4 regions of the Streptomyces graminofaciens genome follow, and region 2 is predicted to be linked to each of the others. Evidence: riboswitches for the same ligand, from Rfam matches in the RefSeq annotation. Region 2 holds a riboswitch; each other region holds the start of a gene.
What was found. A riboswitch is a leader RNA that binds a small molecule or an ion and turns the genes downstream of it on or off. The one in region 2 is predicted to bind cyclic di-AMP.

Region 1: linked by a shared signal. The riboswitch ahead of SGFS_RS46765 (C40 family peptidase) and the one ahead of SGFS_RS35795 (C40 family peptidase) in region 2 are both predicted to bind cyclic di-AMP.
Region 3: linked by a shared signal. The riboswitch ahead of SGFS_RS12845 (M23 family metallopeptidase) and the one ahead of SGFS_RS35795 (C40 family peptidase) in region 2 are both predicted to bind cyclic di-AMP.
Region 4: linked by a shared signal. The riboswitch ahead of SGFS_RS24665 (LysM peptidoglycan-binding domain-containing protein) and the one ahead of SGFS_RS35795 (C40 family peptidase) in region 2 are both predicted to bind cyclic di-AMP.

The regions. Positions count from the first base shown of each region.
Region 1 is NZ_AP018448.1:10,600,662-10,608,282, reverse strand. It holds gene SGFS_RS46775 (ATP-dependent Clp protease proteolytic subunit) at 1-643, shown strand, start outside; gene SGFS_RS46770 (hypothetical protein) at 651-956, shown strand; cyclic di-AMP (ydaO/yuaA leader) riboswitch at 1,441-1,612, shown strand; gene SGFS_RS46765 (C40 family peptidase) at 1,616-2,089, shown strand; gene SGFS_RS46760 (ATP-binding protein) at 2,196-2,654, opposite strand; gene SGFS_RS46755 (helix-turn-helix domain-containing protein) at 2,903-3,772, shown strand; gene SGFS_RS46750 (DUF397 domain-containing protein) at 3,783-4,007, shown strand; gene SGFS_RS46745 (8-amino-7-oxononanoate synthase) at 4,059-5,186, opposite strand; gene bioB (biotin synthase BioB) at 5,362-6,576, shown strand; gene SGFS_RS46735 (adenosylmethionine--8-amino-7-oxononanoate transaminase) at 6,569-7,621, shown strand, end outside.
Region 2 is NZ_AP018448.1:8,130,906-8,138,526, reverse strand. It holds gene SGFS_RS35800 (ATP-dependent DNA helicase) at 1-1,468, opposite strand, end outside; cyclic di-AMP (ydaO/yuaA leader) riboswitch at 1,740-1,913, shown strand; gene SGFS_RS35795 (C40 family peptidase) at 1,923-3,155, shown strand; gene SGFS_RS35790 (hypothetical protein) at 3,159-6,965, opposite strand; gene SGFS_RS35785 (tellurite resistance/C4-dicarboxylate transporter family protein) at 7,064-7,621, shown strand, end outside.
Region 3 is NZ_AP018448.1:2,969,163-2,976,783, reverse strand. It holds gene SGFS_RS12850 (alpha-galactosidase) at 1-2,011, shown strand, start outside; cyclic di-AMP (ydaO/yuaA leader) riboswitch at 2,314-2,473, shown strand; gene SGFS_RS12845 (M23 family metallopeptidase) at 2,478-3,470, shown strand; partial or broken gene SGFS_RS12840 (exo-rhamnogalacturonan lyase family protein) at 3,699-6,442, shown strand; gene SGFS_RS12835 (GDSL-type esterase/lipase family protein) at 6,454-7,491, shown strand; gene SGFS_RS12830 (rhamnogalacturonan lyase family protein) at 7,491-7,621, shown strand, end outside.
Region 4 is NZ_AP018448.1:5,771,598-5,779,218, forward strand. It holds gene SGFS_RS24645 (Ppx/GppA phosphatase family protein) at 1-397, opposite strand, end outside; gene SGFS_RS24650 (DUF501 domain-containing protein) at 394-1,002, opposite strand; gene SGFS_RS24655 (FtsB family cell division protein) at 1,038-1,514, opposite strand; gene eno (phosphopyruvate hydratase) at 1,623-2,903, opposite strand; gene SGFS_RS24665 (LysM peptidoglycan-binding domain-containing protein) at 3,254-3,955, opposite strand; cyclic di-AMP (ydaO/yuaA leader) riboswitch at 3,960-4,130, opposite strand; gene SGFS_RS24670 (LysM peptidoglycan-binding domain-containing protein) at 4,308-5,339, opposite strand; gene SGFS_RS24675 (cytochrome P450 family protein) at 5,529-6,848, opposite strand; gene SGFS_RS24680 (tetratricopeptide repeat protein) at 6,845-7,621, opposite strand, start outside.

The sequences.
Region 1 (7,621 bases), 2.5 Mb from region 2:
ACCGTCAGCCCGTTACGTCCTGCCCGAGTTCACCGAGCGCACGAGTGCGGGGCACCGGACGCTGGATCCGTACTCGAAGCTGCTGGAGGAACGGATCGTGTTCCTCGGGACGCCGATCGACAACACCTCGGCCAACGACGTGATGGCGCAGTTCATGCACCTCGAGTACCAGTCACCGGACCGCGACATCTCGCTCTACATCAACTCCCCCGGCGGCTCGCTCCGCGCGATGACGGCGATCTACGACACCATCAGCTTCGTCACCTGCGATGTGGAGACGATCTGCCTGGGGCAGGCGGGGTCGTCCGCCGCGGTGCTGCTCGCGGCCGGCACACCGGGCAAGCGGTACGTCCTGCCCGGCGCGAGGGTGGTGATCCGCCAGCCGGCGCTCACCGAGCCGATCGAGGGGCAGACGAGCGACCTGGCCATACGCGCCGAGGAGTTGGCGCGCGACCGCCGGATGCTGGAGGAGCTGCTCGCGCGGCACACGGGACGCGACCCCGAGCAGGTCCGCGCCGACATCGAGCGGGACAAGTTCCTCGACGCGCAAGGAGCGGTGGAGTACGGGCTCGCCGACGGAATCGTCCCGAGCCGCAAGACCTCGCGCACCCTCCCGGGCGGCACGTCCCCCGGCGCGAGGTGAGCCGCCGATGGTCCCCGAACTGCCGCCGCTGCCCGCCCTCACCCGCGCCGAGGCGGAGCTGATCGACCGCTACCTCGACGTCGTCGACCTCCTCGGCCGGATCAATCCCGCACGCCCCGGCGACACCTATCGCGGGCTGCGGGCGGCGCAGGCTCTGGTCGCAAAGGCGCACGCGCTGCGCGACGCACTTGAGTTGATGCACAGCCGGGGCGAACATGAAGTGCATGCCGCAACCATGGCGCGGGCCCTGCGCGTCCTCGACGGAGAACGACGCGCGGCCCGGGTCACCCTGCCGCCCGATTCCGACAGTTGATCCGGCCGCCCCGAAGCCGCGTGAAAGCCACACCGAAGCGCTCCGTCCACACCCGCACGAAGCCGCGCCGACCAAGCCGAACTCACCCGAATTCGAACCGGTCTGAACCGATCCGGGGTCGCCGGCCGTACTGATGGGCCGAGGAGACGTCCGGACCAGTTGGCATACGGACCGGATGTCGTCACTCGAAAGGCCTAGCGGGGCATCCTCCCCGAAGGCCCTTCGCAGTTGCGCAACGCGCCTACGTCAGGGCCGGAATGATTTGTTCCGGTGCAGGTGCGGGGCTCCTCGACCGGGTGGACAACAGCACCGAAAACACCCTGTCCACCCGATCGGGCGAGTGGTGAGTAAGGCCACAAATCCCCGATTCCGTTGGGATTTTCCGGCTTCGGTGCGTCAAGATCCCTTCCTGACGACAAGCCCCCGCCACAGCGGCGGGGCGATCCGGGTGGACGCCGAGTCCTGCCGCCGCCCGGATGACCGGTCGACAGGAGTGCATCGGCAGGAGTGGAGGACCCAAGCACGACGGGTCGCCGGAACGGTCACGCCATGACCGGGCCGAGCAGCCCTTGGGGTGAAGCCGCGTCACGCGGCCGGGCAACTTCGCCAGCCCGAATCCGACAGGTCATCCTTCACAGGCGGCTGACGAAGGGTTGCGCATGACTGCGCTGAATCGTGTCCCGTCGCTGTTGACCCGGGCCGGCACGGCCTCGGCTCTCACCATCGCCGCCGTGGGCGGCAGCATCCTGGCCCCGGGCGTCGTATCCGACGCCGAGGCGGCCACACCGGCGTCGAAGGCACTACAGGTCGCGGCTTCGAAGAAGGGTTCCCCGTACAAGTACGGCGCCACGGGCCCGGGCAGGTTCGACTGCTCAGGGCTGACCCTCTACTCGTTCAAGAAGGCGGGCAAGAAGCTGCCCCGTACTGCTCAGCAGCAGTACAACAAGACGAAGCACATCTCATCGAGCAAACGCACGCTCGGAGATCTCGTCTTCTTCCACTCGGGCTCGAACGTCTACCACGTCGGTATCTACGCCGGGAAGGGAAAGATCTGGCACTCGCCGAAGACGGGTGACGTCGTGAAGCTCGAAAAGATATGGACGAAGAGCGTCTGGTACGGCCGGGTCGTCTGATCCGCCGCTGACGGGCGGTGGCGGCGCGTCCTGCCGCCGCCCGCTCCACACCGGACACCGGCCCTCGCGCGACAGCACCGAGGGCCGCTGTCGTCCCACGGCCCCTTCAGGGCTCCTGCTGTCCGCCGGCCCTGACCGGCTGTACCGGCGCCGCCCACGGCAGCTCGATCGCCACCGTCTTGCCGCCCTCCCGCGTGGGTCTGACGCTCAGCCTGCCGCCGCACTCGGCGGTCAGCCAGCGGATGATGACCATGCCCCGGCCGTTGTCCTGCTGGACGGCGGCGGGCAGACGTTTCGGAAAGCGCGGATGGCTGTCGGTGACACCGATGTGCAGCCGCTCGTCGCGGTCGAGCGCGAGGTCGACGGTGAAGGTGGGCGATTGACCGAACGTGTGCTGGACGGCGTTGGTGGCGAGTTCGGACACGATCAGGCGCACGGTGTCGGCGGTGTCCGTGTCGCTCGGCAGGCCCCATTCGGCCAGCACGTTGGCGACGTATCTACGGGCAGCGGACACCGAGGCGGGATCGCTCGGCAGAGTGACGGATGCTTCCTGGTGGTCTGCCATGGCGAGGTCGTCCCTTTCCCACGGGACCGGTGTCCGACACGGAGCGGTTGGTTCGAGTACGGTCCCGGAACTGGTGCTTCGCGCCAGAGTGCCATCACCTGGGCCACAACGAGTGGCGATCCACCAAGATATGCATATATCTGTCGCTCGAAGCGGTGAACTCTCCGACGGCCGACCGTATTCGGGTGGACTCTCGGTCCATCCTCTGCGTCACCCGACCAGCACGCGCCGGGCGGAAGGAGAAACCCATGCAATACGGTCCGGCGGTACGTCGCCGCAAGCTCGGCGCCGAGCTACGTGATCTGCGCACCGGGGCCGGCCTCACCAGCACCCAGGCCGCCCGGCTCGTGGACTGGCACCAGTCCAAGGTGAGCCGGATCGAGACCGGCGCCAGCGGGGTGAAGCCGGCGGACGTGCGGGTCCTGCTGGACGCATACGGGATCGACGACTCCGAGCTACGGGAGTTGCTCCTGGCGCTCGCCGGCTCGGAGGACGGCGGCGGGCGGCACAACTGGTGGCACGCGTACCGCGGGGTACTGCCGCCGACGTACCGCGATTTCATCAGTCTGGAGTCCCAGGCCAGCGGGATGCGGACACTGGAGACCTCGGTGGTGCCCGGGCTTCTGCAGATCCCGGAGTACGCCCGGGCGGTCACCCGGGCCGCGGTGGAGGGGCTGGAAGACGACAAACTCGACGCCCTCGTGGAGGTACGGCTCGCGCGGCAGGACGTCCTGCGGGCGGATCCGCCGATGGAGCTGAGCGCCGTGCTCGACGAGGCGGTTCTCCGGCGTGAGGTGGGCGGACCCGAGGTCATGGCCCGTCAGTTGCGCCGACTGGCCGAGGCCGCGGCGCTTCCCCAAGTGCGGCTGCAGGTGCTGCCGTTCACTGCCGGGGCGCATATCGGCATCACCGGGCCTTACGTAATCTTCTCATTTCGGAGCACATCCGATCTGGACGTCGTTGTTCTCGACCACTTGACGAGTAGCCTCTACCTCGAGCGGAAAGAAGACCTCAAGGCTTATGTGGAGGCCTTCGACACCCTTCAGATCCACGCCCTTTCGCCCGAGGAATCGTTGGATTACATCGCCGGACTGGCCGAGTCGGCCGACGGCGCGTAAGGAGGCACCAATGTCCGCACTGCCTCGGAACGTACCCACCAGTACCGCGCTGCGCGGTGTGCGATGGGTGCGCAGCAGCCGCAGCACCGGAATGAACAACTGCGTCGAGACCGCCCGGCCGTGCCCCGGCCCCTGGGCCGGACTGGTCGCCGTACGCGACTCCAAGAACACGGCGGGGCCCGCCCTGCTGTTCGCCCCCGGAGCCTGGGAGGGGTTCCTCACCGCGCTTCGGTAAGCGAGAGCGCCCAGCACCATCGCCCTTGGCGAGCACGGCCGGGACGCCGACTCACGGTCGCGTATCGCCGATGATCCCCACGGCTCGGTCGATCTGCCCCTCGGTGAGATCCGCGCGGGCGGTCAGCCGCAGCCTCGAGATGCCGTCGGGCACGGACGGTGGGCGGAAGCAGCCGACGGCGAGCCCCGCCGTACGGCAGTCCGCCGCCCATCGCACCGCCTGATCCGCAGACGGCGCGCGCACGGACACCACGGCGGCGTCGGGCCGCACCGCTTCATGGCCCGACGCCGTCAGCCGTGTGTGCAGTTCCCTCGCCACCTCACGGGCCCGCGCGGCCCGCTCCGGCTCACGGCGCAGCAGCCTGAGCGCGGCCAGGGCGGCGCCGGTGGCGGCCGGGGCGAGGCCCGTGTCGAAGATGAACGTACGGGCCGCGTTGACCAGGTGGTCGATGACGTGCGCCGGGCCGAGGACGGCGCCGCCCTGGCTGCCCAGGGACTTCGACAGCGTGACCGTCACGACGACGTCGGGGGCGCCCGCGAGCCCCGCCGCGTACGGGGCACCCCGGCCACCGTCGCCCAGTACGCCCAGGCCGTGGGCGTCGTCCACGACGAGCCCGGCGCCGTACTCACGGCACGCGGCAGCCAGTTCGGCCAGCGGGGCGGCGTCCCCGTCCACCGAGAAGACGGTGTCGGAGACCGCGACGGCGGGCCCGGCATGGGTGCCGAGCGCCTTGCGGACGGCCTCCGGGTCGGCGTGGGCCACGACCTGGGTGGTGCCCCGGGCCAGTCGGCAGCCGTCGATGAGCGAGGCGTGGTTGCCCGCGTCCGAGACGACGAGGGAGCCGTGGGGGGCGAGGGCGGTCACGGCGGCGAGGTTGGCCGCGTAGCCGGAGGAGAAGACCAGGGCCGCCTCGAAGCCGGTGAAGTCGGCCAGCTCCCGCTCCAACTCGCCGTGCAGTTCGGTGGTGCCGGTGACGAGCCGGGAGCCGGTGGCACCGCCGCCCCACCTGCGGGCGGCCTCGGCGGCGCCCTCGGTGATCTCGGGGTGCCGGGCCAGGCCCAGATAGTCGTTGCTCGCGAGGTCCAGCAGCGGCGACTCGGCCGGACGGGGCCGCAGCGTCCGTACGAGCCCGGCGCGGCGGCGCACGGCCGCCTGCTCGTCGATCCAGCCGAACGCCATGGGTCCCTCCGGGGTGGTGTGGGCCGCCCACGGAGCGGGTGCTTTTGTAGGCAGTTCACAGACCCTAGCCGCACGATCAACCACCCACGATGTGGCAATACCCACACGTCTTACGGACTCTCTTGTACGAACCATCCTTGGCCCGGGGCCACCGCGTAGGACAGGATCGGCTCTCATGGACCTGCTGAACACGCTGGTGGACAAGGGGCTTCGGCGCGAGTCGCCGAGCCGTGCCGAGGCGCTCGCCGTGCTTGCCACCTCCGACGACGACCTGCTCGACGTGGTGACCGCGGCCGGCAAGGTGCGCCGGCACTGGTTCGGACGCCGGGTGAAGCTGAACTACCTGGTCAACCTGAAGTCCGGCCTGTGCCCCGAGGACTGTTCCTACTGTTCTCAGCGGCTCGGCTCCACCACCGGCATCCTCAAGTACACCTGGCTCAAGCCGGACCAGGCCTCCGAGGCCGCCGCCGCCGGTTTGGCGGGTGGCGCCAAGCGAGTCTGTCTGGTGGCCAGTGGCCGGGGCCCGACCGACCGGGACGTGGACCGGGTCTCCGACACCATCAAGGCGATCAAGGAAGCGAACGAGGGCGTCGAGGTGTGCGCCTGCCTCGGTCTGCTCTCCGAGGGCCAGGCCGAGCGACTGCGCGAGGCCGGGGCGGATGCGTACAACCACAACCTCAACACGTCCGAGGCGACGTACGGCGACATCACGAGCACGCATACGTACGCCGACCGTGTCGACACCGTACAGAAGGCGCACTCGGCCGGTCTTTCGGCCTGTTCCGGGCTGATCGCGGGCATGGGCGAGAGCGACGAGGACCTGGTCGACGTGGTCTTCTCGCTGCGCGAACTGGACCCGGACTCGGTCCCGGTGAACTTCCTGATCCCGGTCGAGGGCACCCCGCTGGCCAAGGAGTGGAACCTCACCCCGCAGCGCTGTCTACGGATTCTGGCCATGGTGCGCTTCGTCTGCCCGGACGTCGAGGTGCGTATCGCGGGCGGCCGCGAGGTCCATCTCCGCACGATGCAGCCGCTCGCCCTGCACCTGGCCAACTCGATCTTCCTCGGCGACTACCTCACCACCGAGGGCCAGGCCGGCAAGGCCGACCTGGAGATGATCGCCGACGCCGGGTTCGAGGTGGAGGGCGCGGACCAGGTGACCCTGCCGGAACACCGGGCGAGTGCGGTGGTCAGCGGGTGCGGGTCGGCGGAAAACGCCGGATGCGGGTCGCACGAGGGCACGGGGGGCGGCTGCGGGTCCCACGAGGGCGGCGGAGTCTGCGGATCCGTTCCCGCCGCCGCGTCCGCTGCGAAGGCGAACGAGGCGCGTACGGACCTGGTCGCCGTACGCCGCCGGGGTGCCGGAACGGATCTCGCGCCCAATGCCTGATCTGCCGGTCTCCGAGCTGCTGGATCTCGACCGGCGGCACGTCTGGCATCCGTACGGGCCCATGCCCGGCCGGGTCGAACCGCTCGTCGTGGAGTCGGCGAGCGGGGTCCGGCTGCGGCTCGCGGACGGTTCGGGCGAGCTGGTCGACGGCATGTCGTCCTGGTGGTCGGCCATCCACGGCTACAACCACCCGGTGCTCAACGAGGCCGCGCACGGGCAGCTCGCCCGGATGAGCCATGTGATGTTCGGCGGGCTCACGCACGAGCCCGCCGTACGGCTCGCGAAGCGCCTGGTCGACATCTCCCCCGAGGGTCTGGAGCATGTCTTCCTGGCCGACTCGGGCTCGGTGTCGGTCGAGGTCGCGGTCAAGATGTGCCTCCAGTACTGGCGTTCGCTGGGCCGCCCCGGCAAGCAGCGCCTGCTGACCTGGCGCGGCGGCTACCACGGCGACACCTGGCAGCCGATGTCGGTGTGCGACCCCGAGGGCGGGATGCACGAGCTGTGGACCGGGGTGCTGCCCCGGCAGGTGTTCGTCGGCCCGCCACCGGTCGCGTACGAGGAGTCGTACGCCGATCAGTTGCGTGCGGCGATCGAGCGGCACGCGGACGAACTGGCGGCCGTGATCGTCGAGCCGGTCGTGCAGGGCGCGGGCGGGATGCGCTTCCACTCCCCCGCGTATCTGCGGGTGCTGCGCGAGGCGTGCGACGCGCACGGCGTGCTGCTGGTGTTCGACGAGATCGCGACCGGGTTCGGGCGCACGGGCGCGCTGTTCGCGGCGGAGCACGCGGCGGTCACGCCGGATGTGATGTGCGTGGGCAAGGCGCTCACCGGCGGTTATCTGACGCTGGCGGCGACCCTGTGCACGGCAGCAGTGGCCGACGGGATCTCGCGGGGCGAGGTGCCGGTACTGGCCCACGGGCCCACCTTCATGGGCAACCCGCTCGCGGCGGCCGTCGCCGGCGCGTCGATCGATCTGCTGCTGGGCCAGGACTGGCTTTCGGAGGTCAAGCGGATCGAGGCGGGCCTGCGGGAGGAGCTGGCACCG
Region 2 (7,621 bases):
TGCGGCGCAGCGGGACCGAGTCCTCCGGGTTGGCGAGGACCCGCAGGTAGGCGAGGACGTCCCGGACCTCCTTGCGCTCGTAGAAGCGGACACCGCCGACGACCTTGTAGGGCAGGCCGACGCGGATGAAGACCTCTTCGAAGACGCGGGACTGGGCGTTCGTGCGGTAGAAGACGGCGACGTCGCCCGCCTTCGCGTCACCCGCGTCCGTCAGTCGGTCTATCTCGTCGGCGACGAACTGTGCCTCGTCGTGCTCGGTGTCGGCGACATAGCCGGTGATCTGCGCGCCCGCGCCCGCGTTGGTCCACAGGTTCTTGGGGCGCCGGGACTCGTTGCGCTCGATGACCGCGTTGGCCGCGCTCAGAATGGTCTGGGTGGAGCGGTAGTTCTGCTCCAGCAGGATCGTCGTCGCGTCCGGGTAGTCCTCCTCGAACTGGAGGATGTTGCGGATGGTCGCGCCGCGGAAGGCGTAGATCGACTGGTCGGCGTCACCCACGACGCAGAGCTCGGCGGGGGGTACGTCCCACTCGTTGGGCGGTACGTCGACCGGGTGCTCGGAGGTGCCGACCAGCTCTCTGACCAGGGCGTACTGCGCGTGGTTGGTGTCCTGGTACTCGTCGACGAGGACATGGCGGAAGCGGCGGCGGTAGTGCTCGGCGACGTCCGGGAAGGCGCGCAGCAGATTGACCGTCGTCATGATCAGGTCGTCGAAGTCGAGGGCGTTCGCCTCGCGCAGACGCGACTGGTACATGGCGTAGGCCTGGGCGAGGGTCTTCTCGAAGCCGTCGGAGGCCTGGGCCGCGAAGTCCTCCTCGTCGATCAGCTCGTTCTTCAGGTTCGAGATCTTGGCGCTGAAGGACTTGGGCGGGAAGCGCTTGGGGTCGAGGTCCAGGTCGCGGCAGACCAGCGCCATCAGCCGCTTGCTGTCGGCGGCGTCGTAGATCGAGAAGGACGACGTGAAGCCGAGCTTCTTGCTCTCGCGCCGCAGGATGCGGACGCACGCGCTGTGGAAGGTCATGACCCACATCGCGTTCGCGCGCGGCCCGACGAGCTGCTCGACACGCTCCTTCATCTCGCCCGCGGCCTTGTTGGTGAAGGTGATCGCGAGGATCTGGCCCGGGTGGACATGCCGCTCGCCCAGCAGGTGCGCGATGCGGTGGGTGAGCACACGGGTCTTGCCGGACCCGGCGCCGGCCACGATGAGCAGAGGGGAACCGGCATGGACCACGGCCGCACGCTGGTTCTCGTTGAGTCCGTCGAGGAGGGCCGCCGGGTCGATGACCGGGCGTGAGGCGCCGTCGCGGTAGTAGGCGTCCCGGTCCGGGGGCGCGTCGAACTTCCCGCCGAACAGATCGTCCGGAATCGGCTCCGGTACGTGATCGTCCTCGGGCGGTGGCGGAGGTTCCTCGGTGTGGGCCCGTGGGGCCTGGAGGTCCGCCAGGAAGCTGTCGTCAAAGAGGCTGCTCATCGCTCTCCGAGTCTAGGCGCCTCCACTGACAGCCATGGGCCGCCCCGGAAAGTCCGCCCCGGCGATCTCCGGAGCTCCCATATGGACGGTGACCACCGGATGCGATCGTTCAAGGACGAATAGTGACTGTTGATCTCACTCATCGCGATCACCGTACTAAGGTCACAAAAACGTATCGGGCCTATCGGACATCAACCTTCACAGGGGCCACAGGAGTTGGCTAGCGTTTTGGGTTGGGTCGTACGACACAACCGGCGAACGTCGCCGGGCCGTTCGGCCTCCGCCGAGTCCGGTGCGTCCCCTGGGGCAGCCGGAGCCGGGGACCCAAACCGACCTTGGGGTGAATCGGCCCGCGTCGCCGCACGCGGCAGGGCCGTAGGGCAAACCTTCCGAAGCTTGCGCCCGAACCCGACAGCTAACTCGGTAGGCGGACAACGGAAGGAGTCGCCGACCCATGGCGCACCGAAAGCCTCGTCCGGCGCGCCCGGGCATACGCACCCCCGCCCTCGCCACCGCCGCCCTCACCTCCGTGGCCCTGCTCTCCCAGACGGCCAACGCGGCCCCCTCGGCCGACGACAAACCGAGCCTCGAAGAGGTCGAGAAGAAGGTCGACGACCTCTACCGCGGGGCGGAGACGGCCACCGAGAAGTACAACTCGGTGAAGGAGCAGACCTCCCAGCAGAAGAAGAAGGTCGACACGCTTCTCGACGACGTCGCCAAGCGCGCGGAGAAGCTGAACGAGGCGCGCGAGGAACTGGGCGAGTTCGCGGCCGCCCAGTACCGCACGGGCGCGGCCTCGCCCGACGCGGCACTGCTCCTGCTGGCGGAGAACCCCGAGGAGTACTTCGCCCAGAACCAGCTGATGGACCGGCTGACGGACCGCCAGCAGACGGCCGTCGACGACTACGTCACGCAGCAGGCCGACGCGGCGAAGCAGCGGCAGGAGGCGACCGAGGGCCTCGAACAGCTCACCGATTCGCAGAACGCGCTGAAGACCAGCAAGGCGAAGGTCCAGAAGAAGCTCGCCCAGGCCCGCGAACTGCTGTCCGAACTCACGGCCGAGGAGAAGGCCCGGCTCGCCGCGATCGAGAAGCGGGAGCAGGAGGAGGCCGACCGCAGGGCGGAGGAGCTGGCGCAGCAGCAGGCGGCGGCCGCACAGGAAGCTCAGCAGGCACAGGAGACCCCACAGGCTCCACAGGCTCCACAGGCTCCACAGGCTCCACAGCCACAGGAGACCCAGCAGTCCCAGGAGACCACACAGCCACAGGGATCTCAGCAGACCCAGCCCCAGGAGGACACCTCGACCGCGGTCGAGGACTCCACATACGCCTCGAAAGCCGCGAGGGCCCTCACCTTCGCCCGCTCACAGATCGGCAAGCCGTACGTCTGGGGCGCCACCGGCCCCGGCTCCTACGACTGCTCCGGCCTCACCCAGGCAGCCTGGAAGGCCGCCGGAGTCGACCTCCCCCGCACCACGTACGACCAGGTGCACGCCGGCACGACGGTCTCCCTCTCCACCGCGAAGCCCGGCGACCTGATCTTCTTCTACGACAACATCGGCCACGTCGGCATCTACATCGGCAACGGGATGATGATCCACGCGCCGAAGCCGGGGGCGTATGTGCGCGAGGAGTCGGTCTTCTACGACGGCGAGGGGTCGATCCACAGCGTGGTGCGGCCGGCGTAGGAGTCAGAGCCGCTGCGGCAGCTCCATCATCCGCGGCGTCTCGTGCCGATACCGGTTCACCACCGCCCATGCCGCGTCGGGTTCCGCCGCGAGCTTGGGGCGAGCGGTGGTGAGCCGGTCGATGGGCCCGGGGCCCGCGGAGTTCAGCCGGTCGAAGCGCAGGGCCAGGTCGGCGGGGCCGCCTTCCGCGAACGTGCGCAGGAGGGTCGTGCAGAGGGCGAGATAAGACTGCACCTGCTCCACGGCACGACGGGTCTCGAATTCGTCAGGGGGAACCGTGGGCGCGGCGTAGATCAGCTGTTCCCAGTCGGTGAGGTCGAGGGGCGCCTGCGAGGCCTCGGCGATCCAGCGGGCGGCCGCCGGTGCGTTGGCGCCGGTCAGGGTGGCGGCGTGCCGGGACTGGGCGGAGAGTACGGCGTGCGCGTCCTCGGTGATCAGCTCCCTGGCCAGTTCATCGAGTTCGCTGATGTTCCGCAGGGCCTTGGCCGTGGCGAGGCTCATCACCGCGCGCAGCAGATCGCGCGGCAGCCCGCCGGAGAGCACCTGGCACAGCCAGAGGTAGGGCTCCGGAAGCCACACGCCCCGTAGCTCCAGCAGGGTGCGGGCCTGCGCCAGGTCGAGCGGCGGTACCGCCACCACCTTGTCGAAGGCACTGTCGAACGCGGTCCGTACGTCGAGGACGTGCCGTCCGAAGGCGGTGAGCGCGTCCTCGGAGACGGCGACGAGGAAGTGACAGCCCCGGATCCCGAAGACGACCTTGAGGTCGTTGAGGAACCGCTCGGCCTCCTCCGCGCTGCCCAGCTTGTCGAGTTCGTCGATGCCTATGACGACCCGGCCGCCGAGGGGTCGTCGCTCCAGCGCGACGAGGTCGAGCAAGGCCCGGAAGCGGGCGACGAGTTCGGGGTAGGTGAGCACCTGTTCGGTGTGCTGGACCTGCTGTGCGTCGGCGACCTGGAGCCCGGCGGGGAGCGCGAGCTGGTTGGTGCGGGAGCGCATGATGGTCAGCTGGTAGTGAAGGGTGCGGAGGTGGCGTACGGCGGCGGCTTCCGCGCCGCCCGTGCGCTGCTCGGGTTCGCGCCCGGCGCGTCCGGACAGGACGAGCGCCCAGACGATTCCGGCGATCGCGAGCAGGTATCCGCCCGTGCCTATGAGCAGGCGGGGATTCCTCGACCACCACCGGCCGAGACCCGACAGATCGGGCCACAGGATCGCGCCGATCGTGGCGAGCACCCCGACGACGACGGCGAGCACGGCCCCGATCCGCTGCGCCCGCACCGCGCGCCGCCCCGGCTCGGGCCCCGGCCGCCCGTCGGCGGAGGCGTCCTGCCCGGTGATCCTGCGGCAGACCTCCGCGAAGAGGTGGATCAGGAACTCCCGGGGGTCGTACGACGTCGGGGCGGGCACGAGGACGAGCAGGTCGTCAGGGGCGGTGGACATGTCGGGGGCGCAGAACCGCTGCATCAGGCTGCTCTTGCCCGCCCCGCGCGGCCCGCTCACCCCGATGCTCGCGCTCTCCAGCTCCCTCAGGTGGTACTCGGTCTGACGGGCCGCCTCCGTGGCCACGAACTGGTCAAAGCGGCGGGTTCCGGTGAGGCGGGAGGGGTCGATGGTGGGGAAGGTCAGGTTCTGCGGGTCCTGGGCCACGCGCAGCCTGCTGCGGAGCAGAGGCATCACTCCGTCGCGGGCGAGGGCGGTCAGCCAGTCACGGCGGGCCTGGAGGGCGGCGTCGCGGTAGCGGGACCGGGTGGCGGGGACCTCGGGCCAGTGGGCCGGGTCCTCCGAGTGGAGGGCGCGGTGGGTGGTGGCGTGGGGGCGGGCGTTGAGGTAGGCGAGGAGGGTGAGCGCTGTGAGGGCGGCGGACACGAGGGCGACGGTGGGAAGGCGGCCGGGGTGGACGGGCGTCAGCGCCAGCAGACCGGCGTAGGGGGCCAGGATCATCGACAGCGGGGTCGCCCAGTTCTTGCGCCGGGCCACCAGGAAGCCGCTCTGCCGGACGACGAGCCCTATGACGATGGTCGGCACCCACACCAGGAGCACGACGTCGCCGCCCACCCTCACCAACCCCATGGCGTTGAACAGGACGATACCGCCGGCATAGGCGAGCGCGCCGTACGCGAACGTGAGGGCGCGTCCGGCCCACCACGGCCGCCGCTGCACGGCGACCATGCTCAGGTGGGCCTGCCGGAAACGTTCGTACGCCTCGACGCCGGCCTCGGCGATGGTCGGCAGGTCGTCGTCGAACGCCCTCTCGGCCAACGAACCGACGTGCTCCGCAGCCCGCTGCTCGGCCGCCAGATCGCCGTCGGACGTGTAGGCGATGTAGGCGACGGCTTCCGGCAGCGCGAGGGTCTCGTCCACGACCTCCTGTCGAAAGCGTCGGACGGTGTCCCGGTGGGAGTTGTTGTCGCCACCGCGCGCCACGAGCGCGTCGCGCACCAGGTCGTGCCGGAAGGCGTGACAGCCGTCGCCGTATCCCTCCGGGGTGGTCAGCAGCCCTTCCGCGGCCGCCCGGTCGAGGAAGCTCTGCAGCCGCCACGGCAGTTCCTTCGTAGCGGCCAGCCAGGCGTGGACCAGGCGGTAGCGGCCCCAGGCGCTGTCGAGCAGCAGCACGACGCCGAACCAGAGCACACAGACGGACGCCAGGACGGTCCAGCCCCGCGCGGACAGTTCGCCCCACCACGCGTAGCTCATCGGGAGGCCGACGAGGGCCGTGAGAGAGGACGCCGTCAGCAGTGCCGCGCGCCTGTCCTGCCCCAGGTCGCCGAAGCGGTGGTCGGACGGCGGGACGGCATCGGTTCCACGCGCCGCCCCGGATCCCAGGGCGAGGCCGACGCCGGCGGACAGACAGACGAACACCACAGCCAGGTCGGCCGGCTCCACGCTCCGGCCGTCCGGGCGGGACCCCACCGCGAGCGCCACGGCCAGGGCCCCGGAGACACAGCCCGCCAGACCCCCGAGGAGCGAGCGCGCGATCCGCCGGATGCGCGGTGCGCCCGGTTCCCGTCCGCCGATACGCCTGGGTGCCTCGCCGTCGAACACCACCAGAAACAGTTGCAGGAGGACGGCGACGACAAGGGATCCGGCGAACAACGGGTCCGAACCGCCCAGGCGAGCGAGCAGCGTCGAGAGGATCAGCGACAGCGTCCGCATGGCCGGCACCGACCACATGGGCTGGTAGGCCGCCGCCATCCGCCACCACAACAGCAAGGTGTCGTCGGCGCTGCCCATGGCTCGCGTCGCGACCCGCAGCCAGCGGCGCCGGTCGGCGTCACGCCAGAGGTCGAAGTTCGCGGTCGGGTCGGCCGTGTCGAGGATGCGCCGGGTGATCTCCTCGGCTCCCGGGAACCGTTCGCGATCGAGGAGTTCGGCCGGGTCACGCCGTTCGTAAGCGCTCAGCGCCAGCACGAGGATCCAGGGCGAGGAGAAGGCCTGGGCCAGCGGGCCCTCGGGGTCGGTCTCGATGGCCAGGGCCACGGGCTGCCAGCGTGCCTCGTCCTCGGGGCTCCGCCACCGCGCGCCGGACAGAATCGTGCGCGCGTCCAGGGGCAGCATCCGTACGATCCGGCCGAGGCGGGTCGCGCGGATCCCGAAATGGTCCTCCTCGGCGACGTTCGTACGGCAGGTCAGCACATACCCGCCGCCCCCCGTCCAGGCCCACCTACCGCGTGCCAACTGCTCGACGAACGCCGCCTGGTGGGATGCGGCGAGTTCGTCGAGACCGTCGAAGACCGGCAGTACCCTCCGAGCCGCCACCAGCGCGGCGGCCGTCCCTCGGGGGAGGCCGTACTCCTCGTGCAGCCGTTCGACCACCCAGGTCCTCCCCCACATTCCCCAGGTCACGGATCCGACGCCCCTCAGCTCCTACCATCAACCGGAGCCACCCCTTCCGCCGAGCGAGGCCCACCCCCATGCCCTCTCCCCCACCCGCACCCCCCTGGTGGACCCAGCTCTCCCCCGCCGCCGGCGCCTGCTCCATGGCCACCGGGATCATCTCGATCGGGCTGCACCTGACCGGCCACGAACTGCTGTCCCGGATCACCCTCGCCCTGGCGGCCGTCGTCTGGACGGTGCTGGCCGTGGACTTCGCGGTCCTTCTGTTGGGTGACCAGGCGCGGTGGCGGGCCGAGGCACGGACCCCGGCCGCGCTGACCGCCGTCGCGGCGACCACCGTGCTCGGGACCCGCGTCTCCACACTCGGCCGGCAGACCGCGGCCGAGGCGCTGCTCGCCCTCTCCGCCGCGCTCTGGCCGGTGCTGCTCCTCGTGGTCGTACGGCATTGGCGGCGCCGCATGTCCGGATCGGTGTTCCTGGCGTGCGTGGCCACACAGGGGATCGCCGTGCTCGGAGCGACGCTCGCGGCGGCCGAGGACGTGGCGTGGCCGGCGCACGCGGCGCTCGTGCTGTTCTGGCTGGGGCTCTTGCTCTACGCCGTCGCGCTCTACCACTTCGACCTGCGGCAGGTGGCC
Region 3 (7,621 bases), 5.2 Mb from region 2:
CCTGCGGCTCACGGAGGCCGACGAGCTGCTGCATCTGCACTGGGGCCCACGGATGGGGCTCCCTGACGCGGAGGAGCTGGCCGCCAGGCAGCAGCTGCCGTACTGGCCGTTCGAGGCCCCGGTCGACGGACACGAGGAGTACCCCGTCGAGGGCGGCCCCCGCTTCGTGCGCCCGGCCCTGTTTGTGCGCACGGACACGCGGCGCGGCACCGAGTGGACCTTTGAGGCCTACGAGGCCGACGGCGACGAGCTGCGGCTGCGGTTCGCCGACGACGGGCTCGGGATCACGCTCCACTACCGGATGCGTGACGATGTCGTCGAGCGCTGGGTGACCCTCGTCAACGAGGGGCCGTCGGTCGAGCTGCTGCGGGCCGACTCGGCGACCTGGACGCTGCCGCCTCGCGAGGAGGCCTGGCGGCTGTCCCAGCTGCACGGGCGGTGGGCGGCCGAGTCCCGCCTGGTCCGCGGGGACCTCACCTACGGGGAGAAGGTCATCGGCAGCCGGCGCGGCCACACCGGGCATCAGCATCTGCCCTGGGTCGCCCTCGACACCGACGCCACCGAGGAGCGCGGCGAGGTCTACGGTTGCGCCCTCGGCTGGTCGGGCTCCTGGCGGATCGCCGTGGCCCAGCTCCCGGACGCGCGTGTGCAGATCACCGGCGGCGCCGGATACGACGAATCGGGCCTGCTGCGGCTGGAGACCGGCGAGACGTTCACGACGCCCGTCTTCGCCGGGTTGTGGAGCGACGGCGGCCACGGCGGCGCCAGCCGCGCCTGGCACGCGTACCAGCGGGCGTATGTCATCCCGGACGCGGACCAGGACCGGCCGGTGCTGTTCAACTCCTGGGAGGCCACCGAGTTCGACATCTCCGAGGAGCAGCAGGGGGCGCTCGCGCGGCGGGCTGCGGCCATCGGTGTGGAGCTGTTCGTGGTCGACGACGGCTGGTTCGGGACCCGGACCAGCGACCGGGCCGGACTCGGCGACTGGACCCCCAACCCGGACCGCTTCCCGCAGGGGCTGAAGCCGCTCGCCGACTATGTGCACGCCCTCGGGATGCAGTTCGGCATCTGGGTCGAGCCGGAGATGGTCAACCCGGACAGCGAGCTGTACCGCGCGCACCCCGAATGGGCACAGTTCCATCCGGGACGAAAGCGGACGGAGCTACGCAATCAGCTCGTCCTCAACCTCGCGCGCAAGGACGTCCAGGAGTATCTCTGGGAGCAGCTGCACGGGCTCCTGTCCAGCGCGCCCATCGACTACGTCAAGTGGGACTTCAACCGCTGCTTCACGGACGCCGGCTGGCCCGGGGAGCCGTATCCGCAGAAGCTGTGGGTCGAGCACGTGCGCGCCTTCTACGCCCTCCTCGACCGGCTGCGGGCCGCGCACCCCGGCGTCGCCTTCGAGTCGTGCTCGGGCGGGGGCGGCCGGATCGACCTCGAGGTCATGGCCCGCACGGACCAGGTGTGGACCTCCGACAACACCGACCCGCTCGACCGGCTCGCCATCCAGCACGGCTTCAGCCAGATCCATCCGGCCCGGGTCATGGCCGCCTGGGTCACCGACAGTCCGAACAACCAGCTCAACGGGCGGGTCAGCTCGCTGCGCTTCCGCTTCGTCAGTGCCATGGCGGGCGTGCTCGGCGTGGGCGGCGACCTCACCGAGTGGACGGAGGAGGAGCTGGCCGAGGCGCGGAGCTGGGTCGAGCTCTACCGCGAGATCCGGCCGGTCGTGCAGCGCGGCGACCTCTACCGGCTGCGGCCGCCGGCCGGCGGACTGAGCGCCGTGCAGTACGTGTACGGCGACGAGGTGGTCGTCCTCGCCTGGCTCCAGGCCCAGCACTACGGCGAGCCGCTCGCCCCGGTCCGGCTGCGCGGCCTCGACCCGGACAGGACGTATGAGTGTCGCGAAACGGGCGAAACGTACCGAGGGGCGGTGCTGTTGCATCACGGACTGCGGACAGGGCTCCGCGGTGACTTTGATGCGAAGGTTGTCCGACTGCGTCGCACTTGAGCGTTGTGTCCGAAATGAAGCTTTAATTCCAGCAAGCCCTGGAATAAAGCCTACTGGGCCGTAGGTGCGTGAGCAGCGTCATATTCGTGACGGTCCGTTGCCGTCATGTCCACGTAATTCATGCGTGTTTCCAGGGGGGTTGCGAAAAGCGCGAGAACGCTCATTTACGGAGCGTGATCGATAATTCGCATAAGGATCAGATAGGAAGACGCACAGGTAATCCCAATAGTTGTCTCTTGAGCCGCAAGTCGCTTACGTTCGGCCTCAATCCGGACGGACGCCCAATCCTGCCGCCGACCGGAGCCGTATACCGACCCGATCCACGGCAGGAGCGGGGGACCCACAGGTAGTCCCGCCTGTTCCGGTCTCCGGAACAGGCTAGGGGTAAAGCCGTGCGCGAGCACGGCCGGGCATCTCCAGTCCGCACCCGACAGCTCACCTCGCAGGCGCCGGAGAGGAATTCGTCATGCCCGCGAAGGGTAAGCACCGCCGTCCGAAGTCCCAGCGATTCACCCGCTCGATCGCCGCCGCCGGAACGGGTGGTGCCGCGCTCGCCCTCCCGCTGATGGGTGCCGCCGGCGCCCACGCGGCGACGCCGACGGCCGCCGTTTCCGGCGTTTCCGAGAAGACGGTCTCGATCGCCGCGGCGAAGGCCGCCGCCGAGCAGAGCGCACGGCTGGAGCAGGCCGAAAAGGCCGCTCGGGCGGAGAAGACCGGCACCAAGAAGTCGAAGACGAAGACCTACTCGGTCAAGATCGGCGACTATCTCGCGAAGATCGCCGAGGAGCAGGACGTCGACGGCGGCTGGAAGCGGATCTACGCGGACAACCGCCAGGCGATAGGTTCCGACCCGTCGCTCATCCACCCGGGCCTCAAGCTCACCCTCGGCGGCAAGGCCGCGTCGAGCAGCGCGCCCCAGTCCTCGACGCAGCGTCAGTCGTCGCAGTCCTCCAAGCCCGCCGAGTCGTCGAAGACCTCCGAGTCCTCGAAGCCCGCCGAGTCCGCCGCGGAGGAGTCGACCTCCACCACGCAGACCTCGGAGTCCAGCAACTCCGGCTTCACCCTGCCCATCGAGGGCGCCACCATCGGCACCGCCTACAAGACGGCGGGCAGCATGTGGTCCAGCGGCTACCACACCGGTGTCGACTTCGTGGCCCCCACCGGCACCGCCCTCAAGGCCGTCGGCGCGGGTACCGTCGTCTCCGCCGGCTGGGGCGGCGCGTACGGCAACCAGATCGTCATCAAGCTCGCCGACGGTTACTACGCCCAGTACGCCCACCTGTCCTCGATCGGCGTCTCCGCCGGCCAGTCGGTGAGCGCGGGCCAGCAGATCGGCCTCTCCGGCGCCACCGGCAACGTCACCGGACCGCATCTGCACTTCGAGATCCGGACGACGCCGGACTACGGCTCGGACATCGACCCGCTGGCGTATCTGCGGCAGAAGGGCGTCAGCGTCTGACGCACCCGCTCCCTGCCGAGAGGATCAGAAGGCCGGACCCCCGATCCCCGGGGTCCGGCCTTCGGCACGCCCGGATCGGTGGGGTCGCGGCCCGGCCCGGGCGAATCATGATCATCGTGTTGCGGTCTTGTGGCATGGCTGACCGAAGTATCGACAGTCGTGCGACCGTGAGGACACAGTGATCTCCGCAAGCGCTTTCTATGCCTTCGGAGGTCCTCTGTGTCCGGTGTGTCCGGCGTCGACCGACGCACTGTCATCAAGGGTGCCGCGGTCGCGGCCGCCGCCACCCAGTTCTCCTGGGCACTGTCCCGCAGTGCCGCCGCCGCCCCGGACGGAGCTTCGGGCGCCGCTTCGGCCGGTGACACCGAACTTCACTGGCTGGAGGGTTCGGCGCCGGGCGCGCACGCCGGCACCACCTGGGGCGTGCCGTGGGCCCGCGGTACCCACCAGGCCGGCCAGGGCTTCCGGCTCACCACGGCCGCCGGTGACGACGTCCCCGTGCAGAGCTGGGTCACCGCCCAGTGGCCCGACGGATCGGTGAAGTGGACGGCGCACGCGATCGCCCCCGACGCGCCGAAGGCGGAAACGTATCGCCTGTCCGCCGGACACCGGCCGCCCCCGCGCGAAAGGTGACCGTCACCCGCACCGGCGGCCATGTCGAGGTCTCGACCGGCGTCATCACGGTCGTCTTCGGCGGCCGGAACTCCCGCACGGTCGTGCGCAGCGTCAGCCGTGGCTCCACCGAGATCGCCCGCGACGGCCGACTGGTCGCCCTGCGGCAGGGGAGATACGAGGGCGGCGCCGAAGTCGAGGAGTTCGACGGGCGGGTCGAGAAGGTGACCGTCGAGCAGGACGGGCCGGTCCGGGCCGTCGTCCGGGTCGAGGGCCGCCACCGGCACGGGCGTCGCGACTGGCTGCCGTTCACCCTGCGCTTCGCCTTCCACGCCGGCGCCGAGTCCTTCAAGCTCGTGCACACCTTCGTCTGGGACGGCGAGCAGAAACCCGGCTCCGACAAGGGCGACTTCCTGCGCGGGCTCGGCGTCCGCTTCACCGTGCCGCTCCGCGACGAGGCGTACGACCGCCATGTCCGGCTCGCCGACTCCGGCGGCGGTCTCTTCGCCGAAGCGGTGCAGGGGATCACCGGGCTGCGCCGCGACCCGGGCGAGGCCGTGCGCAAGGCCCAGATCGCGGGCGAGAAGCTGCCCGACACCTCCACCTGGGACAGCCGGGTCTCCGGCCGCCTCGCCTACATCCCGAAGTGGGGCGACTTCACGCTCACCCAGCCGACCGCCGACGGCTACGCCATCCGCAAGCGCACGCGGTCCGGCTACGGCTGGATCCCGGCCGCCGCCGGACAGCGCGCGGGCGGCTTCGGATACGTCGGCGGCGCGAGCGGCGGACTCTCCTTCGGCCTGCGCGACTTCTGGCAGCGCCACCCCACCCAGCTCGACATCCGCGGCGCCCACACGGACGCGGCCGAGGTGACGCTCTGGCTCTATTCGCCCGACGCACCCCCGCTCGACCTGCGCTTCTACCACGACGGCCTGGGCCAGGACACCTACGACAAGCAGCTCGAAGGCCTGGAGATCACCTACGAGGACTACGAGCCGGGCTTCGGCAACCCCTACGGGATCGCCCGCACCAGCGAGCTGGCCTTCTGGGCGCTGGACGCCACCCCGAGCGCCGAGAAGCTGGCCGCGCAGGCCGCCGCCGTGGCCACCCCGCCGCTGCTCACGGCCACCCCAGAACGCCTCCACGCCGCGGGGATCTTCGGCGACTGGGCCCCGGTCGACCGGTCGAACGCGGCTCGCAAGGCGATCGAGGACCACCTCGACGACCTGTTCGCCTACTACCGCGACCAGCGCGAGGACCGCCGTTGGTACGGCTTCCTCGACTACGGGGACGTCCAGCACACCTACGACAACGACCGCCACGTCTGGCGCTACGACGTCGGCGGCTACGCCTGGGACAACTCCGAGCTGGGCACCGACCTATGGCTCTGGTACCACTTCCTGCGCACCGGCTCGGCCGAGGCGTTCCGCTTCGCCGAGGCCATGACCCGGCACACCGGCGAGGTCGACGTCCACCACCTCGGCAAGTACGCCGGACTCGGCACCCGGCACGGCGTGCAGCACTACGCCGACAGCGCCAAGCAGCTACGCATCTCCACGGCCACGAACCGCCGCTTCCACTACTTCCTCACCGGCGACGAACGCACCGGCGACCTACTGCGCGAACTCGTCACCGCCGAGCTGACGTTCCTACAGGTCGACCCGCAGCGCAAGGTCCGCACCGACGACTACGAACCGGGCGACCGCCACGCCCTGTCCGTCGGCTTCGGCACCGACTGGGGCGCGCTGTCGGCGGCCTGGCTCACCGAATGGGAGCGACGCGGCCCGAACGCCGAGAAGGCGTACGAGAAACTGGTCAACTCCCTGCGGACCATCGCCGACCAGCCCAACGGCTTCTTCACCGGCGACGCCCTCCTCGACGCCGACACCGGGAAGTTCGCCGTCGTCACCGACAAGAGCGTCAACGTCTCGCATCTCAGCGCGGTGTTCGGCCTCGTGGAGACCAACAGCGAACTCGTCTCGCTGCTCGGCGACAAGGAACCCGAGTTCGCCGACGCCTGGCTGAAGTACGCGCAGTACTACAACGGCACCAACGCCGAGAAGACCGCTCTCACCGGCTCGACCTGGCGTTCCGCGCTGCCCGCCGCGCACTCCCGCATCACGGCCTACGCGGCCCGCCACAAGGACGACCCGACGCTGGCCAAGCGCGCCTGGAACGAGTTCTACACCGGCAGCGACACCTACTTCCCGTCCAACGACTGGTCCCGGGTGACGATCAAGACCCCGGACGTGCTCCACAGGACCGAGGAGATCCCATGGATCTCCACCAACTCCTCCGCCCAGTGGGCGCTCGCGGCGATCCAGAACCTCGCGCTCATCGGCGATCGGATCCCGTCATGAGGCGCCCTCTCATGAGCCGCGTCCTCGTGAGTACGGCGGCGACCGTGGGTCTCCTGGCCGGTGCCACCCCACCCGTACTCGCGTCCGGTGAGCCGAACGTGGTGCGTCCCGACGACCGGCGGCTCGTCTACGAGGGCCACTGGAGCCGCACCGCCCAGGCCGCCGCCACCGTCAACTCCGGTTCCAGGCTGCGCTTCCGGTTCACGGGCCGCAGCGTCCACACCTTGTTCGACGTCACTTCGGTCACCGTGCCCGCGCAGATCTACGTATCGGTGGACGGCGGCCCGAAGCAGCTGTACGCGGTCGACCGGAGCGACCTGCGCATCACGGCACCGGGACGCGGACCGCACACCGTCGAGCTCTCCGTGAAGGACGTCTTCTCCCGGGCCAACCGGTGGACGCCACCGCTGGAGACGGGGGTCACGCTGACCGGGATCCGGGGCCACCTGTTGGGACGACATCAGCCACACAAAAGGCAGTTGGCGTTCTACGGCGACTCCATCACCCAGGGCGTCCTGGCCCTGTGCGAGGTCAACACCTCCGACTGCGCGGACGGTACGGCCGCCTACCCGACCCTCGTCGCCGACGCCCTGCACGCCTCGCTCACCCAGGTCGGGTTCGGCCGGCAGGGCGTGATCCAGACCGGGAACGGGGGAGTGCCGGCCGCCGGTGCCGCGTACGGCTGGAACCACGCGGGCTCCCCGGCGCGTTCGGACCGCGACGCCGATGTGATCGTCGTCAACCAGGGCACCAATGACACGGCGTACGGCCCGGCCGAGTTCCGTCCCGCCTACCGCGCCTATCTGGAACGCCTGCGGACGGCCGCACCGCACGCCCGCGTCCTCGCGCTGCGCCCGTTCGACGGGTCGCACGCCGACGACATCGCCGCCGTCGTCGGCGAACTCGCCGACCCGCGAACGGAGTTCGTCGACACGACCGGCTGGCTCTCGGTGGCGGACGGTGACTTCCACGGCGCCGTCCATCCGAGCGCCCAGGGCCACCGCAAGGTGGCCGACCGGCTCATCTCCCTTCTGCACAAGGAGCGTTAGTGCGTAACCTGCGACGCCGAAGAACCGTCGTCCTCACTGCGGCCGCCCTGCTGGCCGGGCTCTCCTCCGCGCCCGCCGGCCACGCCGCCGACACCCCACGCAGGATCGTGGAGAACCTGGACCGCGGCCT
Region 4 (7,621 bases), 2.4 Mb from region 2:
CGAGGTCGTCCCTGCCGAGCAGTTCCTTCGTGGCGCCCGTGAAGGAGAACTCGGCCTCCTGGTCGCCGGAGATCACCTCGGGCTCGACGCCGAGGATGTCCAGGACGCCGCGTACGAACTCGTCGCGGTTCTCGGCGTCGCGGGACGCGGAGGTCGCGACGAAGCGGAGCCGCTCGGCGCCGTGCTCCTTGATGAGCGCCGCGTACTCGCGGCACGCGGCGAAGGTCCGCTCCAGCGCCTCGGGGGCGAGCCGGCCCGTACGGTCGACGCCCTGGCCGAGCCGAACGATCGTCATCCGCCGGTCCAGGTCGACCAGTTCGCCCCTTTCGGGGTCGGCGTCGGCGACGAGGAGGCGGATGGAGTTCGTACCGCAGTCGATGGCGGCGACGCGGGTCACTCGCCGTCCTCCTCGGGCTTGTCGGCGTCGACCGGCTTGAAGGCGAAGTATCCGGACTCGCTCGCGTCGACCTGCCAGCCCTCGGGCGGCGTCGAGGGCACCACGCACGGGCCCTTCGCCCACCACTCCGGCAGCATCGCGATCGCCTCGTCGCCCAGCGGGTTGACGCCCGGCCCGGCGGCCAGGGAGTGCCCCACGAGGACGTGCAGGCACTTCACGCGGTCCGGCATGCCGCCCGCGCTCGGGAATCCCTCCAGGACCTCGATCGCGTCACGGCGGGCGATGTAGTCCTCATGGGCGGCGCGATAGGACGCGGCCAGCTCGGGGTCGGTCCCGAGCCGCTCCGTCATCTCCTTCATCACGCCGTTCGCCTCCAGCGTGCCGATCGCGGAGGCGGCCCGAGGGCACGTCAGGTAGTACGTCGTGGGGAAGGGCGTGCCGTCCGGCAGACGGGGGGCCGTCTCGACGACGTCCGGCTGCCCGCAGGGGCAGCGGTGCGCGATCGCGCGCAGCCCGCGCGGCGGACGCCCGAGCTGCTGCTTGAAGGCCTCGACGTCCGCGTCGGTCGGCTCGGTGCGCGGGGTGGGCGGCGGAGGGGTTTCCATACCTGTACGTAAGTCTCTCTAGAGCTCTGGTCGGTTCACTGGTCGGTGGCGTCGGCCTTGTCGACCCCGTCCCAGACATTGGCGTACCAGGGGCGGTCGGCCGCGCCCTGCGTCGTACGGGACTGCTTGGCCGCGTCCGGGTCGATCACGACATAGCCGGTCTCGCCGGGCATGACGTAGTGCAGCCGCTCCCGGATGCGCTGCTCGGCGTACGCGTCGTCCTGCCAGCGGGCCTTGAGGTCACGCAGCTCCTCGACCCGCTGCCGGGCCTGCTCGCGCTGCCGCTCCATGTCGGCGATCTCGGCACGCTGGGAGACGTACTCCCTTATGGGGTACGCGAGGGCCACGATCAGCGAGCAGAAGACGAGGGCGAGCAGCGCGGCGCGGCCGGTGAGCCGGGAGCGGCGGGCCTGGCGTTTGGTCTGGGAGCGGTAGACCCGGGCCGCCGTCTGCTCGCCGAGCAGCTTCAGCCGGGTCGCGGTGGAGAAACGGTCCCGGTCCTTCACGGCCATCTGGCTCTCCGCCTCCCCTTGCACACGTGCGTACGTCCCCGCACACGGTACGGGACCGCGTACGGGGACGTACGTACGACTGGCTAAGCCTTACCCCTGGTTGGGGGCTCAGCCCTTGAAGCGGGGGAAGGCGCTGCGGCCGGCGTACACCGCGGCGTCGTCGAGGATCTCCTCGATGCGCAGCAGCTGGTTGTACTTGGCGACGCGGTCCGAGCGGGCCGGGGCGCCGGTCTTGATCTGGCCGCAGTTCACGGCGACGGCGAGGTCGGCGATGGTGACGTCCTCGGTCTCACCGGAGCGGTGGGACATCATGCACTTGAAGCCGTTGCGCTGGGCCAGCTCGACGGCGTCCAGGGTCTCGGTCAGCGAGCCGATCTGGTTGACCTTGACGAGCAGCGCGTTGGCCGCGCCCTCCTCGATGCCGCGGGCGAGACGCTCGGGGTTGGTGACGAAGAGGTCGTCGCCGACGATCTGGACCTTGTCGCCGAGACGCTCGGTGATGGTCTTCCAGCCGTCCCAGTCGTCCTCGAACAGCGGGTCCTCGATGGAGACGAGCGGGTACGCCGCGACGAGCTCGGCGTAGTAGTCCGTCATCTCGGCGGCGGAGCGCTCCTTGCCCTCGAAGGTGTAGACGCCGTCCTTGTAGAACTCGGAGGCGGCGACGTCGAGCGCCAGGGCGATCTGCTCGCCGGGGGTGTAGCCAGCCTCCTTGATGGCCTCGAGGATGAGGTCGAGGGCGGCGCGGTTGGACTCCAGGTTCGGGGCGAAGCCGCCCTCGTCGCCGAGGCCGGTGGACAGGCCCTTGGTCTTCAGCACCTTCTTGAGGGTGTGGTAGACCTCGGCGCCCCAGCGCAGGGCCTCGGAGAAGGACTCCGCGCCGATGGGGGCGATCATGAACTCCTGGATGTCCACGTTGGAGTCGGCGTGCGAGCCGCCGTTCAGGATGTTCATCATCGGAACGGGCAGCAGGTGCGCGTTCGGGCCGCCCAGGTAGCGGAAGAGCGGCAGGTCGGACGCCTCGGAGGCGGCGTGGGCGACGGCGAGGGAGACGCCGAGAATGGCGTTGGCGCCGAGGGAGCCCTTGTTGTCGGTGGCGTCCAGGTCGAACATCGCCTGGTCGATCAGGCGCTGCTCGGTGGCGTCGTAGCCGACGAGCTCCGGGCCGATCTGCTCGATCACGGCGAGGACGGCCTTCTCGACGCCCTTGCCGAGGTAGCGGTCGGGGTCGCCGTCACGCAGCTCGACGGCCTCGAAGGCACCGGTGGAGGCGCCGGACGGGACGGCGGCACGACCGGTGCTGCCGTCGTCGAGGCCGACCTCGACCTCGACCGTGGGGTTGCCTCGGGAGTCCAGGATTTCCCGGGCTACGACGACGTCGATGGACGGCACGAGCATCTCCTTCTTGGGATGTGACGCGATAGTGCGCGGCCGCGTGGGCCATGCGACTAGAGCCTAACCGCCCCGGGGCCGTCGGCAGCCGACCGACCGTCCCGTGGACAGACAGACGGTACCCATTGTTCCCGTCCGGAACAAAGAGGGGGTGAACAAGAAATGGGGCGAAAGAGAAAAAGAAAGAGCCCCGCCCCGGTGCGTACGGGGGAATGCGCACCGAGGCGGGGAGCCCGTGGGGACGGGGGGACGACCCTCACGGTGCCTTCACAATGGGGGACACGGCTGTGGAGGCACCGTGGTTCAGCTGAGGAGCGGCTCTCTTTTTCCCAGCTTCCGAGCGGCCGGGATCAGCTCAGGTGGAGCTGCTGGCCGGGGTAGATGAAGTCGGCGTCGTCGATGATGTCCTTGTTCAGCTCGTAGAGCTTGTGCCAGCCACCCTTGACGTTCTTCTTCGCGGCGATCCCGCTGAGGGTGTCGCCCTTGACGACCTTGTACTCGCCGTCGCCCTTCTTGACCTTCTTGCCGGTCGGGGTCTCGACGGTGGCACGGTCGGAGGAGCGCGAGGCGCGGGTCTCCTCGGTGGTGTTCTGCGTGCTCTCCTGCGTGCTCTCCTGCGAGGAGCTGGAGGAACCGGAGTCCGAGCTGCCGCTGTCGGCGGCGGCACCGTCGTACGCGGCGCCGGACAGACCCGTGCCGCAGACCGGCCAGGCGCCCTTGCCCTGGCCCGCGAGGACCTTCTCGGCTATCTCGATCTGCTGGGCCTTGCTGGCCTGGTCGGCGCTGGAGGCGTACTGCGTGCCGCCGTACGCGGCCCAGGTGGAGGCGGAGAACTGCAGGCCGCCGTAGTAGCCGTTGCCGGTGTTGATGGACCAGTTGCCGCCGGACTCGCACTGGGCGACGGCGTCCCACTCGGACGTGGTGGCGGCCGAGGCGCTGCCGGCCACCATGAGCGGGGCGGCGATGGCGGCGGCGCCGGTGACACCGACGGCGGCGATGGCGCGAGCGGTCTTGGACGGGCGGCGGTGCTTGCCCTGGCCGGAAAACAGCATGGAGTGATCCCCTCACCGACGCCTGCGAGGTGAGCTGTCGGGTTCGGGCCGGTTGAGTTGCCCGGCCGCGCCTCCCGAAAGAGACACGGCTTCACCCCAAGCCGAGTCCAGCCTCAAGTGCTGGGCCCGGCGCTTACCTTGGGTCCCCCGCTCCTGCCTACGGCGCTTGACGCGACGACTGTTCCCGTACGGCCGGTGGCAGGATTCGGCGTTTCGACCGCAGGGGCCCGCTGTGGCGAGCGGTCACGACCGTAGACATGCGATTGGGGGAAATTCAAAGACGATCAGGACTTCTGTGATTCATGTCCCACTGAGATCAAAACGGGCATTAACGGGCGAACCATGACGCCAACTACCGTTGCTTTTCGCCCGTTTCGGCACCTACTTCGAGGGTCTGACCGGGGAGGATAAGGTCCGGATCAGTTCCGACGGTGGACTCGTTCTCGGCGTAGAGCACCCGCCATCCGCCGTCGAGGCCAAGAGAGTCGGCGATGGCCGTCAGGTTGTCCCCGACGCGGACGACGTACGAGCCGTCGACGGCTTCGCGGGCCGCGTCGCCACCACGGGAGGCATGCCGACCGGAGGAACCGTCGGGGGACTCCGAGTCGGTACGGGCGTCCGCGGCGCTCTCGTCGGCGCTGCCACCGCGATGGCGGCCGGTGCTGGATTCGCTGTCCGCGTCGACCGAAGAGTTGCCGTTCTGGGTTGAGTTATCCGACTTGTCGGTCTGGTTTCCGCCCTCGGTGTCCTCTGTGGACGAGCTTCCGGCTCCCTGCGAATCAGCCTTGCCGGAGTCGGTCGAGTCGGTGTGGGACTCGGTCGAGCCTTCGGTGTCGCCCGAGGAGGAGCCGGAGGAGGAGCCGGAGGAGGAGTCGGAGGAACTGGACGAATCGGAATTATCGGATGAATCGCCGGAACCATCCGAGCTGCTCGAATCGCTCGAATCACCTGAATTGCTCGAACCCGACGATTCGTCCGCGACGCCCGTATCCACCTTGTCCGGGGTCGAGTCGTCGCCGAGGCCGTGCAGGAGTCCGCAGGTGGACCAGACGCCGACACCCTGGTCGGCGAGGACCTTCTCGGCCACGGCTATCTGCTGCGAACGGCTCGCCTGGTCGGGGCTCATCGCGTAGTCGAGGCCGCCGTACTTCTCCCAGTTCTTCTGGGAGATCTGGAGGCCGCCGTAGTACCCGTTGCCGGTGTCGGCGCTCCAGGAGCCGCCACTCTCGCACTCCGCCACCTGGTCCCAGGTCGTTCCGCTGGCCGCGCTCGCGCCGGTGGCGCCAAGGAGGGGGATGGCGATGGCCGAGCCGGCCACGCCGGCCGCGACGAGGAGGGCCGGAGCCTGACGGGGGCGACGGTGTCGACCGTTCCCGGAGAGCATGCGGTTGCCTTTCGCGTGACAGCAGTGACCGGTGCGTGGGCTGTGTAAACCCTTCGCACTGACGTGTGAACGTATCGGCAGTCGATCACTTGTCACAAGTCAATGCAGCGCAGATCACGTGAAGATCACAGAGTTGAGGGAATGTCACGTTTACCCGCCCACGGAGAGTGCTTCGGGTGGGGCGCCGAGTCACTTGTGAAGGGGCGTGAACTCCACGGGCAGGGTGCGCAATCCACGCATAATGAGCCCGCCGCGCCACCGCAGATCGGCTGAATCCACCGCGAGTTGCAGATCGGGAAGACGGGTGAGGAGAGTCGCCAGTGCGGTCTGGCCCTCCAGCCGGGCGAGGGGTGCGCCGAGGCAGTAGTGGATGCCGTGGCCGTAACCGAGGTGCTGGTTGTCCCGGCGGGAGAGGTCGAGCGTGTCGGGGTCGTCGAAGCGCGCCGGGTCACGGTCGGCGGCGGCGAGCACCACGAGAACGGGGTCGCCGGGCGCGATGTCCTGCCCGCCGATGGTGAGGGGCCGGGTCGCGAAGCGCCAGGTGGCGAGTTCGACGGGGCCGTCGTAGCGGAGGAGTTCCTCGACGCCCGTTTCGAGCAGTTCGGTTTCGCCGGCGGTCAGGGAGGCCTGGAGGCGGGCGCGTTGTTCGGGGTGGGTGAGAAGGGCGTACGTGCCGTTGCCGATCAGGTTGACGGTCGTCTCGAACCCGGCGAAGAGCAGGATGAACGCCATGGCCGCGGCCTCGTTCTCGGTGAGGTGCTCGCCGTGGTCGGAGGCGCGGATGAGGCCGGAGATGAGGTCCTCGCCGGGGGTGGCTTCGGCGGGGAGTTCTTCGCGCTTGCGGTGGATGAGTTCCAGCAGGTAGCCGCGCATCTTCTTCACCGAGCGGGCCACGCCGCCTCGGGGGCCGCCGCCGTGCCGGATCATCATCCCCGCCCAGTCCCGGAAGTCGTCCTGGTCCTCGCGGGGGACGCCGAGCAGGTCGCAGATGGCGTAGATGGGGAGAGGGAAGGCGAAGTCGTGGATGAGGTCGGCTTCGCCCTTGGCCGCGAACCGGTCGATGAGGTCGTCGGTGAGTTCCTGGACGCGGGGGGCGAACTCGGCGACCCGGCGGGGTGTGAACGCCTTGGAGACGAGGCGGCGCAGGCGGGTGTGGTCCGGCGGGTCGATGTTCAGCAGATGGGTCATCAACTCGGCCTTGCGCTCACCGGGGATGCCGGTCTTGCCCTTGGCGTGGGCCGGTTCGTCGTGGTGCGCCGGGTTCTTGGAGAGACGTTGGTCGGCGAGGGCCTGCTTGGCGTCGGCGTAACGGGTGACCAGCCAGGCCTCGACTCCGCTGGGCAGCTTGGTGCGGTGCACGGGGGCGTGGTCGCGGAGCCAGGCGTAGGCGGGGTAGGGGTTGGTGGCGAATTCCCAGGTGAAGAGTTCTGGGGCGGCGGGTCCGGTGGGGGTGGAGTCGGGGGTGCCGATGGAGGTGGCGGCGGGGCCGGGGTCGGGCTGGTTGGTCACTCGTCGACGGTACCGGGGGCGGGGTCTGCGCTCGCGGTCCCCTCGGTGAGAAAGACGGTCATGCGGGAGCGGTGCAGATCGAGGTGGCCCAGCTCATCGGCTCTGCTGAGCCATTGCTCGGCCGCTCGGCCTCTGCCCTTCTGTTTCAGGTGGATCCCGAGCCAGTGAGCGGCTTGGCCGTCACCTCTCTTGGTGGCCCTCCGGAGCATGCTTTCGCCCTCGTCCACGGAGCCGGTGTTGATGAGGAGACGTCCGAGGTTCCGCAGTGCGTCCGGCTGGCCTGCCGCCATGGCCGCGCGGAGCATCTGCTCGGCCTCTTCGGCATTGTTGTCCTCGATGTACAGAAGAGCCGCGAGGTCGTTCATGGCCAAGGGATCCCCCTGGGCGACCCCGTAACGGAACCAGCTCTCCGCGGCCTGCTTGTCCCCCATGTTGTAGAGCTCCCTGCCCAGGCGAACGGCTGCCCTGTCGTAGCCGGCCTCGATCGCCGTCATGTACCACCGGAGTGCTTCGACGCTGCTGACGGCGCTCTGCATATTGCCCAGTTCGTACGCGGCGTGCCCGTCCCCTTTCTCGGCCGCCGCCCGCAGCCATCGCTCGCTGCGGGCGCGGTGCAGCAAACCGGCCTCGCGCGCCGCGCGGGCGCTTCCGCACTCCGCCGCCGCCTCCAGATGCCGGAGCGCGCCCGTCTCGTCTCCGATGCTCACCAGGTGCGCGGCCCACTCCTCGGCCGCCGCCTCATGTCCTGCTTCGGCCGCTCGGCGTATCAGCTC